Regions from separate parts of the Streptomyces sp. NPDC006335 genome, predicted to be linked through region 1. Evidence: riboswitches for the same ligand, from Rfam matches in the RefSeq annotation. Region 1 holds a riboswitch; the other holds the start of a gene.
The links. Region 1 has a riboswitch for cobalamin ahead of ABZ098_RS24625 (HoxN/HupN/NixA family nickel/cobalt transporter). Riboswitches for the same ligand answer to the same signal wherever they lie in the genome.
Positions count from the first base shown of each region.

Region 2: linked by a shared signal. The riboswitch ahead of ABZ098_RS00360 (cobalamin biosynthesis protein) and the one ahead of ABZ098_RS24625 (HoxN/HupN/NixA family nickel/cobalt transporter) in region 1 are both predicted to bind cobalamin.

Region 1 is NZ_JBEXQX010000009.1:58,464-66,104, forward strand. It holds gene ABZ098_RS24590 (alpha-amylase family glycosyl hydrolase) at 1-870, opposite strand, end outside; gene ABZ098_RS24595 (LAETG motif-containing sortase-dependent surface protein) at 1,139-2,083, shown strand; gene ABZ098_RS24600 (dihydrofolate reductase family protein) at 2,164-2,739, opposite strand; gene ABZ098_RS24605 (hypothetical protein) at 2,860-3,081, shown strand; gene ABZ098_RS24610 (hypothetical protein) at 3,126-3,344, shown strand; gene ABZ098_RS24615 (GNAT family N-acetyltransferase) at 3,695-4,234, opposite strand; gene ABZ098_RS24620 (metalloregulator ArsR/SmtB family transcription factor) at 4,324-4,671, opposite strand; cobalamin riboswitch at 4,753-4,959, shown strand; gene ABZ098_RS24625 (HoxN/HupN/NixA family nickel/cobalt transporter) at 4,988-6,085, shown strand; gene ABZ098_RS24630 (nucleoside hydrolase) at 6,159-7,121, opposite strand; gene thrS (threonine--tRNA ligase) at 7,173-7,641, opposite strand, start outside.
Region 2 is NZ_JBEXQX010000001.1:63,602-71,242, reverse strand. It holds gene cobN (cobaltochelatase subunit CobN) at 1-13, opposite strand, end outside; gene ABZ098_RS00365 (cobyric acid synthase) at 10-1,521, opposite strand; gene ABZ098_RS00360 (cobalamin biosynthesis protein) at 1,518-2,459, opposite strand; cobalamin riboswitch at 2,557-2,700, opposite strand; gene ABZ098_RS00355 (hypothetical protein) at 2,831-3,052, opposite strand; gene ABZ098_RS00350 (inorganic phosphate transporter) at 3,079-4,326, opposite strand; partial or broken gene ABZ098_RS00345 (GH25 family lysozyme) at 4,480-5,078, opposite strand; gene ABZ098_RS00340 (class II aldolase/adducin family protein) at 5,234-5,941, shown strand; gene ABZ098_RS00335 (alpha/beta fold hydrolase) at 6,129-7,304, shown strand; gene ABZ098_RS00330 (hypothetical protein) at 7,462-7,641, shown strand, end outside.

The DNA.
Region 1 (7,641 bases):
GGCGCCCGGCACCCAGGCCTCGGCGACGGCCATGCGGGGCGGGGTGAAGGAGTCGAGGATGGTGCGCCAGTCGCGGTAGATCTCGTGGACCTCGTCGCGGTCCCAGTAGGGGTGGTCGCCCGGCGGCAGGTGGTGCAGGGCCTCCTCCGCGACGCCGGGCAGGTCGCCGAGGTCGCGCAGGGGCTCGGTGAGGTCCTTGGCCAGCGCGTGCGCCACGTCCACGCGGAAGCCGTCGACCCCGCGGTCGCACCAGAAGCGCAGGGTGGTGCGGAAGTCCTCGCGGACCTCCTCGTGGGACCAGTTGAGGTCGGGCTGCTCGGGGGCGAACAGATGCAGGTACCACTGCCCGTCGGGGACCCGCCGCCAGGCACTGCCGCCGAAGACGGACTGCCAGTCGGTGGGCGGCAGTTCGCCGTGCGCGCCCCGCCCGTCCCGGAACACGTACCGTTCGCGCGCCGCGGACCCGGGCCCGGCGGCGAGGGCCTCCTGGAACCAGACGTGCTGGTGGGAGGTGTGGTTGGGGACGAGGTCGACGATCACCTTCAGGCCGAGCCGGTGGGCCTCGGCGACCATGGCGTCGAAGTCGTCGAGGCTGCCCAGGCGCGGGTCGACGTCCCGGTAGTCGGCGACGTCGTAGCCGCCGTCGGCGAGCTCGGAGGGGTAGAAGGGGCTCAGCCACAGGGCGTCGGCGCCCAGGGCGGCCAGGTGCGCCAGGCGCCGGGTGACGCCCTGGAGGTCCCCGAGGCCGTCACCGTCGGCGTCGGCGAAGCTGCGGGGATAGACCTGGTAGACGACGGCCTGCCGCCACCAGTTCGGGTCGTGGCTGGAGAGGTCGGGCGAGGGGTCGGGCGTGGTGGTACGCGGGGTCACGCGGGCTCCTCTGCGATTCCGGTGCGATATGTACGTTCCATGAAGGCGACAAAGGGGATATCTGTCCACCTCACCGGAAAAGTGAACCCGGGATTTCCGGAGGAGGCCGTTCCCGGTGTGTCGAAATTGTGATGGTCATTGAACGGACCTTGTATCACCGCAGGTTGACAGCGTTCCGCAAGGAGATCCACGATGTGCGAACACCGTGGCGCATGTGACCAATGGGCCCAGTGTTTTCTGAGACCACTCTCATCCTGACGGGATACGTATGTCCATAGCGAGACGTGTCACCATGCGGCGCCTGTTGGGGACGGGCGCAGCGACGCTCGCCTTCTCCGCTGCCCTCGCCTCCGTCGCCTCCGCCTCCGACTGCCCCGGCGGCAAGGGCTGGCAGGACGGCGGAAGCTACAAGCCGGGTACGGGCGCCGGCTCCAAGACCGAGACCGACCGCTGCGAGTTCTCCCTCGACGGCAAGAACTTCTTCGCCTCGGTCAAGGTCGACGACCTGAACCTGAAGCCGACCGACGACGGCAAGGTCCACGTCAAGGTCCGTGCGGCGGGCGACGCGTCCACCTGCACCGCCTCTCTCGCGTCCTACCGCGCGCACGGCCCGACGTTCGCCACCTCCGGTGAGCAGGTCTTCCACGACTTCGACACCGTGACCGTCAAGGCCGGCTCCGTCGACTCCCTCGACATCTCGATCCCGGACGCCGGCTGCTACGCGCAGATCGACCTCTACCGGGGCAACACGAAGTTCGACGGCAAGCTCGACGCCAACGACGGCCTCCCGCACGGCGACCTCCCCAAGGGCCCGGACCACCCGGTCATCAAGGACAAGCTGATCGCGGCCTGGAACGGCGGCACGAAGGACTGCACGACCACGCAGACCACGCCTCCGGCGACCCCGCCGGCCTCGGAGACCACTCCGCCGGCCTCGGAGTCGACGCCTCCGGCCTCCGAGTCCACTCCGCCGGCGTCCGAGAGCACGCCCCCGGCCTCCGAGACCCCGGGCACGGACACCCCGACCCCGTCCGCCTCGGAGTCCACCACGACTCCGGGCGCCCCCACGCCGAACGGCGGCGGCGGTGACAACCTCGCCGAGACCGGCGCCAGCAGCAACACCCCGCTCATCGCGGGTGGTGCGGCGGTGCTGCTCGCGGGTGGCGCGGGCATCGTGCTCGCCACGCGTCGCCGCAAGGCCTCGCGCGCCTGACCCCTTCTGACGGGGCCGTCCCACCTTCGGGTGCGGGCGGCCCCTTCCGCGTGTGTCCGCGGTCTTCCGCGTGCCGGGCGTCAGTGCAGGGTGGGCCGGTAGACGAGCTCCTGGATGTGACCGTCGAGCGTCCGGCTCTCGATCAGCTCCAGGTCGAAGTCGGCCGCGTCCCGGAAGACCGGGTCCAGGCCGGTCCGGCCGGTGATGACGGGGAAGAGGGTCACCTGCACCCGGTCGACCAGTCCGGCGGCCATCAGCGCCCGGTTCATCGACAGGCAGCCGTGCGAACGCAACGGCACCTCGGACTCCTCCTTGAGCCGGGCGACGACGTCCACCGCGTCACCGCTCACGACGGTGGCGTCCGGCCAGCCCAGCGTGTCCTCCAGGGTGGTCGACACCACCGTCGTCGGCAGGTTCCGCATCCGGGTGACCCACGGGTCCCGCACGTCGTCCCCCTCGCTGCTCGCCGCCAGCATCTGCGCGAACGCCCGGTAGGTGGTGGCCCCGAAGACCATCCGCTGCTCCTCGCGGTACTGGGCGAGGCGGTGATCGAGCAGCTCGGGGCCCTGCTTGCCCCAGTAGCCGCTCCAGTCGCCGCCGGCGGCGCCGTAGCCGTCGAGGCTGGAAAAGACGTCGAAGGTGTACGTGGCGGTCATGGCGTTCTCCGGTCTTCTCGAAGCTTTTTCGTGTCGTCCCGGCAGACCCGACGCGCCTCCCGAACTCATCGCTCGGCCCTGCCGTGGCCCTATAAATCGAACACATGATTGAATCCGGGCATGCGATCGTTCCCCGACGACCTCGCCCGGGCACAGCGCGAGTGGAGTGCCACCTACCGGCAGCTCGCCGAGCGCCCCGGCCGTACGGAGCTGCGCCGACGCCTGTACCGGCTGTCGACCCAGGTGTTCTTCCACCCCCACTGGCAGCACGGGCGCCCGCGCCCCGCGGAGTGGCGGGAACTGCGTGACCTCGCGGACGTCGGCGAACGGCTCCCCCGATGACGGACCGACATGCGGGACCGTACGTCGCGGACGATCCTGAAGACATGTCCGGACCGATCCGTGTGATCGTGCACCCTCCGTCCCCCACCGGCGGCCGCCGCGTGCGCGTCGACGGCGAGATCCTCGGCCTGGCCCACAACCTGACCGACGTCGCCGAGTTCCTCCGCCGCGCGGGACTGGAGATCGATCCGGCGGAGGTGGCGCAGTCACCGTGGATCGAGTGGAAGGGGGGCGGGCCGGAGCGGTGGGGGGTGGAGGGGTGACGCGGGTCACCGACCGGGGCTCTCTCTCCCTCTAGGGGCGCGAACGGGACCCTGCTCAGCGGGGGCGCGCGACCGGGGGCCTCTCTGGGGCCGAGGGGCGCGACCGGGGGCCCCTCCCTCAACCGCCCAGCACGACCGAGGGCCCTCCCTCAGCCGAAGGGTGACCAGGGGCCCTCCCCCTGCCGTCAGGCGCGACCGGGAGCCTCCCTGAGCCGAGGAGCACTACCGGGGCCCTCCGTCAGCCGCCCAGCACTACCAAGGGCCCTCCCTCAGCCGAAGGGCGCGGCCAGGGGCCCTCCCCCAGCCGTCAGGCGCGACCGGGGGCCTCTTTTGGGCCGAGGGGCCCTTCCTCAGCCGCCCAGCGCGGCCGGGGTCCGCAGGCCGAGCCACTGCTCGGCGTCCCAGGCCTCGAACCGCTCCACCTCGGTGAACCCCAGGTTCGCCGCGAGGCGCATCGAGCCGACGTTGGCGCTCTGGGTGGTGAGCACCACCGGCTCGCCGGGAAGCACACCGGCCAGCCAGTCGAGGGCCGCCCCGCACGCCTCGGCGGCGTACCCGTGTCCCCATGCCCGCGGCAGGAACAGGTAGCCGAGGTCGACCTTGCCCGCTGCGGCCGGCCTTCGGTGCCCGGTCGCTCTCCTGAGCAGGATCTGGCCGATCATCGCCCCGTCGAGATCGACGACGAAGCTCCCGGGCCACCGTTCGGGCACCGCGGGCAGCTCGCGCTCGAGCTCGTCACGCGGCCGGGGCCCGCCGAGGTAGGTGTGCACCTCGGGCGAGGCGAGCAGTTCGACGAACGCCGCACGGTCCCGGACCTCGGGCGCACGAAGCACGAGCCTCCTGGTTCTGATCGGTGAGGGCGGCCAGGTCACGGGTCCCAGGTGTTCCATCCGCGCACGCTAGCCGGTGATCGAACCCGGTGAACGGCAAACACCGTACACAGGCCCGCCCGGCGAACGAGGGCGACCGACCCGCGCGTTCACGACACCTGCTGCAACAACCCCCGTACCGCCTCGTCCACCACCGAGTACCGCACGACCCGCCCCTCCTTCTCCCCCGCCACGACCCCGGCCGCCCGCAGCAGCCGCAACGCCTGCGACACGGCGGGGTCGTTCATGCCCGTGGCGATCGCGAGGTCGGAGACGGCCAGGGGGCCGGTCCGGTGCAGGGCGAGCAGCAGGGACAGCCGGTTCGGGTCGGCGAGGAGGGCGAAGCGGTCGGACCAGGTGCGGACGTGTCCCGGGTCGCCGATCGCGGCGATGGCGTCGCACACCCGGTGCCCGTCGATGGTGCGGCGGTCGGCTCGGTCGGCCGGGACGAGGTGCATGGGGCACATCCTCGCAGGCGGCCATGTGTGATCTTCCATACCTGCGCAGGTGTGCAGCTATGCAGGAACCCCCACCCCCGCCTACGGTGGGCGGGCCGTGGTGCTCGGGAAACCGGTGACGACCCCTCAAAGGTCCATACCGGTGCGGCCCTCGCCACTGTGATCGGGGAGTTTCCCTCCCACGTCCCTCACGGGACAGCCACTGGCCGTCATCATCAGGCCGGGAAGGCGGGCGGGGAAACGCACGACCCGTAAGCCAGGAGACCGGCCACGGCAGCTCACGAGTTCATCCACGAGGTGCTGGAGTGACCACCGTATGACCGACCCTGCCCTGCCCGGGACCGCCGCCGCCCCCTCCTTCCGCTGGCGGCGCGAGGACACCGTCAAGACGGCCGGTCTGATGGCCGCGATAGCCGCGCTGCACGTCCTCGCCTTCGGCATCCTGTTCCTGCTCGTCGTTCCGGGGCACTACGAGGTCGGCGACAAGGCCTTCGGCATCGGGCTCGGCATCACCGCCTACACCCTCGGCATGCGGCACGCCTTCGACGCGGACCACATCGCCGCGATCGACAACACCACCCGCAAGCTGATGGCCGACGGCAAGCGGCCGGTGTCGGTGGGGTTCTGGTTCGCGCTCGGGCACTCCAGCGTGGTGGTCCTGCTCGCCGCGCTCATCGCGGGCGGCACCCAGCTCGCCGGCAAGGTCATGAACGAGGGGTCCGGCACCCACCAGGTCCTGGGTTTCCTCGGTACGACGATCTCCGGCACGTTCCTCTACCTCATCGCCGCCCTCAACCTGGTCGCCCTGGTGGGCATCCTGAAGGTCTTCCGGGCGATGCGGGCGGGGTCGTACGACGAGAAGGAGCTGGAGCAGCACCTCGACTCGCGCGGGTTCATGAACCGGGTTCTCGGGCGGCTCACCAAGTCCATCACCCGGCCCGGGCAGATGTACCCGCTGGGCTTCCTCTTCGGGCTCGGCTTCGACACCGCCACCGAGGTCACGCTGATGGTGATGGCCGGGTCGGGTGCGGCGGCCGGACTCCCCTGGTACGCGATCCTCTGCCTTCCCCTCCTCTTCGCCGCCGGCATGAGCCTGTTCGACACCCTCGACGGCACGTTCATGAACTTCGCCTACCAGTGGGCCTTCTCCAACCCCGTCCGCAAGGTCTTCTACAACCTCGCCATCACCGGGCTGTCCATCGCGGTCGCCTTCTTCATCGGCACGATCGAACTCGTCGGCGTCCTGCACGACAAGCTCGACCTCACCGACGCCCTCACCACCTGGATCGCCGACATCGACCTCGACAACGTCGGCTACGTCATCGTCGGCCTGTTCGTGGTGGTGTGGGCGGCGGCGATCGCCTACTGGCGGCTGGCGAAGGTGGAGCAGCGCTGGGGCGTCAGCGGTTCCTGAGGCGCGGGGTCTCCGAGACGCGGGGTTTCCGAGGTCCCCCGAGGCGCGGGGTTTCCTGAGGCGCGCGTGGCGACTAGACCCCCTCCACCGCCGTCAGCCACAGCTTCACGTACCGCTCCACGTCCACGCCCAACCCCACGTCCACCAGGGTCACTTCGCGCTCGCCCTCGTGGATCTCGGACTCGCCGGGACGGCGGCGGCGGTCGACGACGGTCTGGCCACGGGTGGGCCCGGGGGCCAACGAGACCTCCACCGGGAGGAGTTCGGTGGTCAGGCCGTCCGGGTCGACGACCGCGCAGACCGCGCCCGCGTCGCCGAGGCCGCCGGTGGGGGTGGGGTCCCCCGTGGTGGCCGGGTCGCGGTGGGCGAGGAGTTCGCCGGCCATGCGCAGGGACGGTTCCGAGCTGGCGCGCAGGCGCTGGACGTCCGCCGCCGGGACGATGACGCGCTCGAAGACGTCCAAGCCGTACATGGTGATCGGCACCCCGGCGGTGAGCAGGACCGCGGCCGCCTCGGGGTCGTGCCAGACGTTGAACTCCGCGACCGGTGTGGCGTTCCCGGTCGCCACCGCGCCGCCCATGAACACGATCCGCTCGATGTTCCGCACCACTTCGGGGTGCGTGCGCAGGAGCAGCGCGATGTTGGTGAGCGGCGCGGTCGGGACGAGCGTCACCGGGGTGGGCGAGGCGAGGATCTCCCGCCTGAGGAGCGTCACCGCGTCCACGTCCACCGCCACCCGGGTCGGCGCGGGCAACCCGAGGTCGCCCATGCCGTCGAGCCCGTGCACGTGCTGCGCGGTGCGCACGGGCTCGATCAGCGGCCGCTCGGCACCCCGGGCGACCGGGATGTCCCCGGCCCCGGCCTGCTCCAGCACGGTCAGCGTGTTGCGGACCACGCCGTCGACGTCGGTGTTCCCGGCGACACAGGTGACCGCCCGCAGGTCGATGCCGGGATGCCGGACGGCGAACAACAGGGCCAGGGCGTCGTCGACACCGGTGTCGCAGTCGATGATCACCGGGATGGGCTGACCGGTCACGGCGGGGGTCCTTTCGTCACTGGCGTACGTCGCTGGCGTACGGGACCGACCTTACGCAGCCGCCCAGAGTTCGGCCCCACGATCACCGTCCCGGGCGGCGATCCGGTCAAGCAACGCGTCGACCGGCACAGCTCCTGGCCTACGTCCGTCCCGCAGCCGTACGGCCGCACAGCCGGCGTCGGCCTCCCGCTCGCCGATCACCGCCTGGTACGGCACCAGGCGCGCGGCGCGGATGCGGGCGCCGAGGGTGCCGTCGCCGGGGCCGGAGAGTTCGGCCCGGATACCGCGCGCTTCGGCCCGCCGTACGACGTCGAGGGCCCGCTCCTCCTGGGCGTCGGCCACGGGGAGGACCACGAGCTGCACGGGGGCGAGCCACACCGGGAACGCGCCGCCGTGCGCCTCGATGAGATGCGCGACCACCCGTTCCACGCTGCCGATGACACTGCGGTGGACCATCACCGGGCGGTGCCTGCCGCCGTCGGGGCCGGTGTAGTGGAGGTCGAAGCGTTCAGGCTGGTGG
Region 2 (7,641 bases), on a different contig from region 1:
ACACTGTGCTCATGCGGGCGCTCCCGGTGGAATGAAAGGCAGTCCTTGCGGCGCGCCGGACTCGATGAGCCGCCACAGCGCGTCCGTGTCCGCGTGCTGTTCGATCAGGTCGCCGAGCCGGTCGAGCTGCTCCTCGCGCAGCCCGGCGAACGAGGTGTCGGGGGCCGGGACGAAGCGGCGGCCCGCGGCGGCCGCCACCTCCCGCAGGAACGCCCGCCGGAAGCCGTCCGACTCCAGCGAGCCGTGCCAGTGCGTGCCCCAGGTCTGGCCCACGCGGCAGCCGTCGAGGAAGGGTTCCCCCCCACTCAGGGAGGCGACCCCGTGATGGATCTCGTACCCCTCGACCTGCTCGCCGAGGGCTTCCCCGACCGGCCGGGTGAGGGTCTTCTCGCGGGCGAACCGCACCCGCACGGGCAGGACTCCGAGGCCGTCGACCGCGCCGACGCGCGACTCGACCTCGTCCTCGATGTGTTCGCCGAGGATCTGGAACCCGCCGCAGACGCCGAGGACGGGTCGGCCTTCGGCGGCCCTTCTGACAAGGGCGTCGGCCAGCCCCCGCTCTCGCAGCCACTCCAGCGCGCGGACGGTCCCCCGGGTCCCCGGGATCACCACGAGGTCGGCGTCGGCCAGTTCCTCGGGCCGGTCGACGAACCGGACCACGACACCCGGCTCGGCGGCCAGGGCGTCGACGTCCGTGAAGTTGGACATCAGCGGGATCGCGCAGACGGCCACCCGCATGACGTCCTCGCCCACGGGAGGGGTCACCGTGGACTCGCGGACCGTCCCGCGCAGGGAGACCCGCAGCCCGTCCTCCTCGTCGATCCCGAGTCCGTGCCGGAAGGGCAGCACGCCGTAGGTGTGGCGCCCGGTGAGCCCGTGGAGCATGTCGAGGCCGGGCTCCAGGAGGCTGACGTCCCCTCGGAACTTGTTCACGAGGAATCCGGCGACGAGCTTCTGGTCCTCCTCCGACAGCAGCGCGACGGTCCCGAAGAAGGAGGCGAAGACGCCCCCGCGGTCGATGTCGCCCACGACCAGCACGGGCAGCCCGGCGTTGCGGGCGATCCCCATGTTGACGATGTCGGTCCGCCGGAGGTTGATCTCGGCCGGGCTCCCGGCCCCCTCACAGATCACCGCGTCATACGTGCCCCGCAACTCGGCGAGACAGTCGAGCACGGTCCCGAGGAGTTTCTGCTGCCGCCCCCCGTGATACCCGCGGGCGCTCAACTCGCCGACCGGCTTCCCCAGCAGCACGACCTGACTGCTCTGTTCGCCACCGGGCTTGAGCAGCACGGGGTTCATCAGCGCGGTCGGTTCGACCCGGCAGGCCTGTGCCTGCATGGCCTGGGCCCGCCCGATCTCGGCGCCCTCGCGCGTGACGAACGAGTTGAGGGACATGTTCTGCGCCTTGAACGGCGCGACCTTCACCCCCTGCCGCACCAGCCACCGGCAGATCCCGGCCGTGACGACGCTCTTGCCGGCGTCCGAGGTGGTACCGGCGACGAGAAGACCCCCGCCACTCATGCCGTACGCCCCTTCACGAAGGCTCGCGCGGCGACACCGACGCCGAGCGCGAGCAGCCCCACGCGCCGCGACAGCCGTGCCGCGCGCTCGATGTCGTACGGGGCGACGGCGCGCCCCTCCTGATGCAGCACGGGCCGGTGTTCGACCCGTCCCGCGTACGAGAGGGTCCCCCCGAGCCTGACCCCGAGTGCCCCGGCGAACGAGGCCTCGACAGGCCCGGCATTGGGGCTCGGATGCCGGTGCGCGTCCTGGCGCCAGGCCCGCACGGCACCCCGGGGATCGTCTCCGGCGAGCGTGGCGAGCACGGCGGTCAGCCGCGCCCCCGGCCACCCGGCGAGGTCGTCGAGCCGGGCCGAGGCCCACCCGAAACGCCGGTACCGGGGCGACTTGTGACCCACCATCGCGTCCAGCGTGTTCACGGCCCGGAACCCGAGCAGCCCCGGCACCCCGCCGACGGCACCCCACACCAGGGCCCCCACGACGGCGTCGGAGGTGTTCTCGGCGACCGACTCCACGACCGCACGGGCGATCCCGTCGGCGTCCAGGGCCTGCGGGTCGCGCCCGCACAGATGGGGCAGCCGGGCCCGGGCCGCCTCGACGTCCCCGGTCTCCAGCGCCCGTCCGATGACCCGGGCCTCCCGCACGAGCGAAGTCCCGCCCACGACGGCCCAGGTGGCGGCCCCGGTGAGCGCGACGGAGGCGGCACGGGAGGGACGTACGACATGCTCCGCGGCGGCGCCGAGCGCCACCGCGCCCCCCACGCACACGGCGGTGTGCAGCGCGCCCCACCCCCGGTGGTCCCGCCACAGCACCCGCTCCACGGCTCCGGCGGCCCGCCCGAACGCGGCGACCGGATGCCCGCGACGGGGGTCGCCGAACAGGAGGTCACCGATCAGACCGGCGGCGGCGCCGTACGCGAAAACGCGATCGGCTCGCATCGGGTCAGCCGATCGCGGGGTCGTTCAAGTGCCTGGTACTGCTGGTGGATCGGCAGGCGAGCATCGCGTCATGTCCTCACTCAGGGTGTCCACGCCCTGGTTCGACGAGTCCGGCGGCGAGAGTTCCTGGCTCCCGGGGCTACCTACCCCGGTGACAGTGGCGGGACCGCGCCGGATTCGCACCGGCTTCCTCTCCTGCCGCCGTATATGGCTCCGGCAGTCCACCACGGGCCTTCGAGACCCGTCAACTTGCTGTTGACCTGCGGCGGGGGAGTGTGCAGAACCCCACATCGCCGGTCATGGAAGACGGCCGGGCGGGCACGGAACCCGAAGTTCCGTGCCCGCCCGGCCGTCGAGTGACGGGAGTGCCGTCAGGCCACGATCAGATAGATCCCGTACGCCACCGCCGCCGCGCACGCGGCGAAGCAGGCGTAGGCGCCGGTGACCGCGAGGCCGGCCGAGCCGCCCTGGGCCGAGGCCCGCTCCTGGCGGGACAGGCCCATGATGCCGAGGGTGAACAGGGCCACGAGGCCCACGGTGACGACGAGGCTGACGCCGAAGACGGAGCCGAGTGCTTCCCAGTCGATCTGCATGGTGAGGCTTCCTTAGGACTGCGGGCTCAGACGGCGGCCGGCGGGGAGGCCGGTTCCGGCGTGGCGGGCGGGCCGGGCGGGGCCGGGATCGTGGCGGTGAGTTCCTCGGCCACGGGGCCCGCGGGCGGCGGGATCACGGCGGCGATGGCCGTGGTCACCACGCCGGCCGGCTCGTCGGTCTCGTTGACGTTCGAGGCGTCGACGACCTCGCGCCGCGAGATCTTCCAGATCGCCGCGCTGGAGGCGACGAGGAAGACCGCCACGACCGCCGTACCCCAGTCGCCGAGGTCGGTGACGGACTCGGCCAGGGCACCCACCAGGGCCGCCGCAGGCAACGTCAGGCCCCACGCGACGAACATCCGCGTCGCCGTCGACCAGCGGACGACTCCGCCCTTGCGGCCGAGGCCCGCGCCCATCACCGAACCGGAGACGGAGTGCGTGGTGGAGAGGGAGAAGCCGAGGTGGGAGGAGGCCAGGATGACCGTGGCCGCGCTGGTCTGGGCGGCGAAGCCCTGCTGCGGCTGGAGGTCGGTCAGGCCCTTGCCCATGGTGCGGATGATGCGCCAGCCGCCGAGGTAGGTGCCGAGCGCGATGGCGAGACCCGCGGAGAGGATGACCCAGGTGGGCGGGTCGGAGTCGGGGGCGACGGCGCCGCCGGCGACCAGGGCGAGGGTGATGATGCCCATCGTCTTCTGCGCGTCGTTGGTGCCATGGGCCAGCGAGACCAGGCCGGCCGAGGCGATCTGGCCGGTGCGGTAGCCCTTCGCGGCGGCCTTGCCGTCGGCCTTCTTGCCCAGCGAGTAGGAGAGCCGGGTGGCCAGCATGGCGGCGACGCCCGCGACGATCGGCGCGGCGATCGCCGGGATCAGGACCTTGGTGACGAGCGCGTCGCCGTGGACCGCGCCGACGCCCGCCGAGGCGATGGTGGCGCCGATCAGACCGCCCATGAGGGCGTGCGAGGAGCTGGAGGGCAGACCCACCAGCCAGGTCAGCAGGTTCCAGAGGATCGCGCCGACCAGGGCGGCGAAGATGACCTCGGGACGGATGCCGGTCTCGTCGACGAGACCCTTGGAGATCGTGTTGGCGACCTCCACCGAGAGGAAGGCGCCCACAAGGTTCAGCACGGCGGACATGGCCACCGCGACCTTGGGCTTGAGTGCACCGGTCGAGATGGTGGTGGCCATCGCGTTGGCGGTGTCGTGAAAACCGTTCGTGAAATCGAACGCGAGTGCGGTTACGACCACAATCGCGAGGATCAGCGAGAAGTTTTCCATTTACCCAGGCAATCGTTCGAGGTCATTGGCATGTTGAAGGTAAGTAACCTGGATGAACGGAAGGTGAACTGAGGCGGGCCGCACGGTGACCGTAGTCTTCGGCTATGGCTTTGCCGGGCCCCACCGCCCCCGTGCGACCCGTGCGCCCCACGGCTACGACCCGCCCGCGAACCTCTTGAGCTGACGCGCCGAGCCGTCGAAGAGATTCTGGTCACCCGAAGGCTCCGCTGCCGCCCGTGCGGGGGTTCCACCAGTGGGCGGTCGTGCAGATCACCGGCCGGCGCCCGGTCAGCCGCTCGACCTCGTCGCTGAACGACCTGATCCAGTCGACCGTCCCCGCCTTGCTCATCCGGTAGCACGTGTGCTTCCTGTCGTACGGGTCGTAACGGGTTGTATTCGATGTCGAGCGCGGGCGGCAGGGTCCAGCCGTCCGCGGACCAGGCGCCGCCGTTGCCCACGAAGTACGCGGCCTGCGCCCGGCCCGACGACTGTCCGGCAGCGCGAAGTGGTTCGCCCCGCGGCTGATGCCCGCGTCGCGCGCCCCGTTAGTACTGCTGCCCGAAGCACGGGTTGCGGCAGCCGGTGGACTCGGTCGCCTCGACGTAGGCGAACCTGGCGCCCTCGACCCTGGCCTTCCGCCGGTCGACGTCCTTCTGGTGCGCCGAGACGTCGTGCCCCCCGGGCCGGTCCGCCGCCGGGGCCGGCGTCCCGGCGAACGCCGCGTTTCCCGCGGCGAGCGTGGCCACGGACAGGGCGAGGACGCGGAAGTCCACCGGATTGCGGCCGATCTCCGGCCGAGCCACACGAGGGGCGAAGCCCCGGCCCCGCACAGCCCCCGCACAGCCCCTGCCCCGCGCACAGCACCGCCCCCGCGACGCCCCGGCGCCCCGGCTGGCAGGATCACGGCATGGCTGAGCGACGGCAGGATCCACGGGACGTACAGGGTGCCGGGGGCGGGACGGGAGAGGCGCGGGCCGAGGAGGCGGAGGCCTGGGGCGAGTTGGTCGACACGGCCCGCCGGACGGTCACCGACGGACTGGTCGTCGGCACCTCCGGCAACGTCTCCGTACGCGTAGGAGACACGGTCCTCGTCACCCCGTCGGGCGTCCCCTACGACCGCCTCACACCCGACGACGTGACAGGTGTCGACCTGGAGGGGCGTCAGATCCTCGGCACCCTGGTACCGACGAGTGAAGTCCCCATGCATCTGGCGGTCTACCGCAGCACCGACGCCCGCGCGGTCGTCCACACCCACGCGGTGCACGCCACGGCCGTCTCCACGCTCGTGCCGGAGCTCCCCGCGATCCACTACATGACCAGCGCGCTCGGCGGCCCCGTCCGGGTCGCACCCTACGCCACCTACGGCACCGACGAGTTGGCCGAGAACATGCTCCACGCCCTCGCCGACCGCACCGCCTGCCTCCTCCAGAACCACGGCACGATCGCCTACGGCGCGACTCTCTCCCAGGCCTACGACCGCACGGCCCAACTGGAGTGGATGTGCCGCCTGTGGCTCACGGCCCGCTCGGTCCCCGGCCTGACACCGAACCTGCTGACGCAGGAACAGCTCGCGGAGGCGGGGGAGCGGTTGCGGGGGTACGGGCAGCGCGCTTGAGGGCATGGCCCCTTCTGTCGTACGGCGCGTGGGGGTGCGGTGTGGCCGGTCGCGCGGTTCCCCGCGCCCCTGGGGAGCCGCCGGCACCCTGCCCCAGGACGGACACCCCGCCGCCCCGGCCCCGGTCCGCCCGCCAGGCGGCTGCCGCCCACTGGCCGCAGAGCGCGTCCGACAGGACACTGAAGGCGTGCGCACTGTCAAAGCGACGGCCGCCGCCGTCACCGCAGCCCTGGCCGCCGGCGCTGCCGGAATCGTCGCCGGGCGGATCGCCAGCGACGCCGGACTGAAGGCGCCCGCGGGCCGCCCGCTGCCCGGCGACCCCCGGCTCACCGTCCACTCCACCGCCGCCGGCCGCATCGCCCTCACCCGTGACCTAGCCGCCCTCCGCCCCGGCACCTACGGCCTCGCCGGCGACGGCTCCCACGCCGTCGTGGGGCCCGTCCTCGCCGCGGAACCGCACTCCGCCGACACCGTCGTCCGCCGCCTGGAACGCGTCACCCACGGCACCCTGGCCCCCGGCGACAAGGTGTGGCTCACCCCGAACGCGTACGTCGGCGACCCGAAGTCGGCCCTCGGCCTCGACCACACCGACGTCGACATCCCGGGCGAACTCGGCGCCCTGCCCGCGTGGTTCGTCCCCGGCGTCCGGGACACCTGGGTCATCGCGGTCCACGGCCTCGGCACCACCCGCGAACACGCCCTGAACATCATGGAGTTCCTGCACCGCCACCGCTTCCCGGTCCTCGCCCCCGCCCACCGCGGCGACGCCGGCGCCCCCCGACCGCCGGACGGCCTGCACCACTTCGGCGAGACCGAGTGGCGCGACCTGGACGCGGCGATGCGCTACGCCGTCAGCAACGGCGCCCGCCAACTCGTGCTGCACGGCTGGTCCACCGGCGCCACCATGGCCCTGCACGCCGCCGCCCGCTCCGGTCTGCGCGACCGCGTCAAGGGGCTCGTCCTGGACTCCCCGGTCCTCAGTTGGGAGCTGACCCTGCGTGCCCTCGCCGCGGCCCGCCACACCCCCGGCGTCCTCCTCCCGCTCGCGGTGCGCGCCGCACAGGGCCGCACCGGCCTGCCCAGCGACCACTCCGGCCTCTACGCCGACCGCACCGTCCCCCACGACGACCACGGAGACCGGACCGACGACACGGTCGCCGGCCGACCCCAGCCGCCGACCCTGATCCTGCACGGGCCGGACGACACCATCGCCCCCTGGGAACTCTCCCAGCGTCTCGCCGCCGCCCACCCCGACCGGATCGCCCTCCACACGGTCCGTCAGGCCCCCCACGCGGCGATGTGGAACGCCGACCCGAGCGCCTACGAAGAGGCACTGCGCCGTTTCCTCACCCCTCTGATGTGACCGGCGGGCGCCCCGGCCCCGCAGCTTCCGTTTAAGCGCGTACTACTGGCCTGATCTCGGTGTATGCCCCTCCGCGCGGCCCCGGCGCCGACCCCCGCCGGCGCCCGCGGTGGCATTCCGTTTGGGTTTTCGGACCGTCAACCGGAAGACTGCACCCGTGACGTCCCGTATCCCGCGCGACTCCAGGCTTCGACTCGTCCGCCCGCGACCCCTGGCCGCCGCCCCCACAGCAGTGAACCAACGGCGCCCACGCCGCCCCGCGCCCCGCCCCCCGGAGGGCACACCCGCCCCCGCGGAACTGGCCAGAATGGCGCGCAGGGGCCTTGCCGGCGCGGCG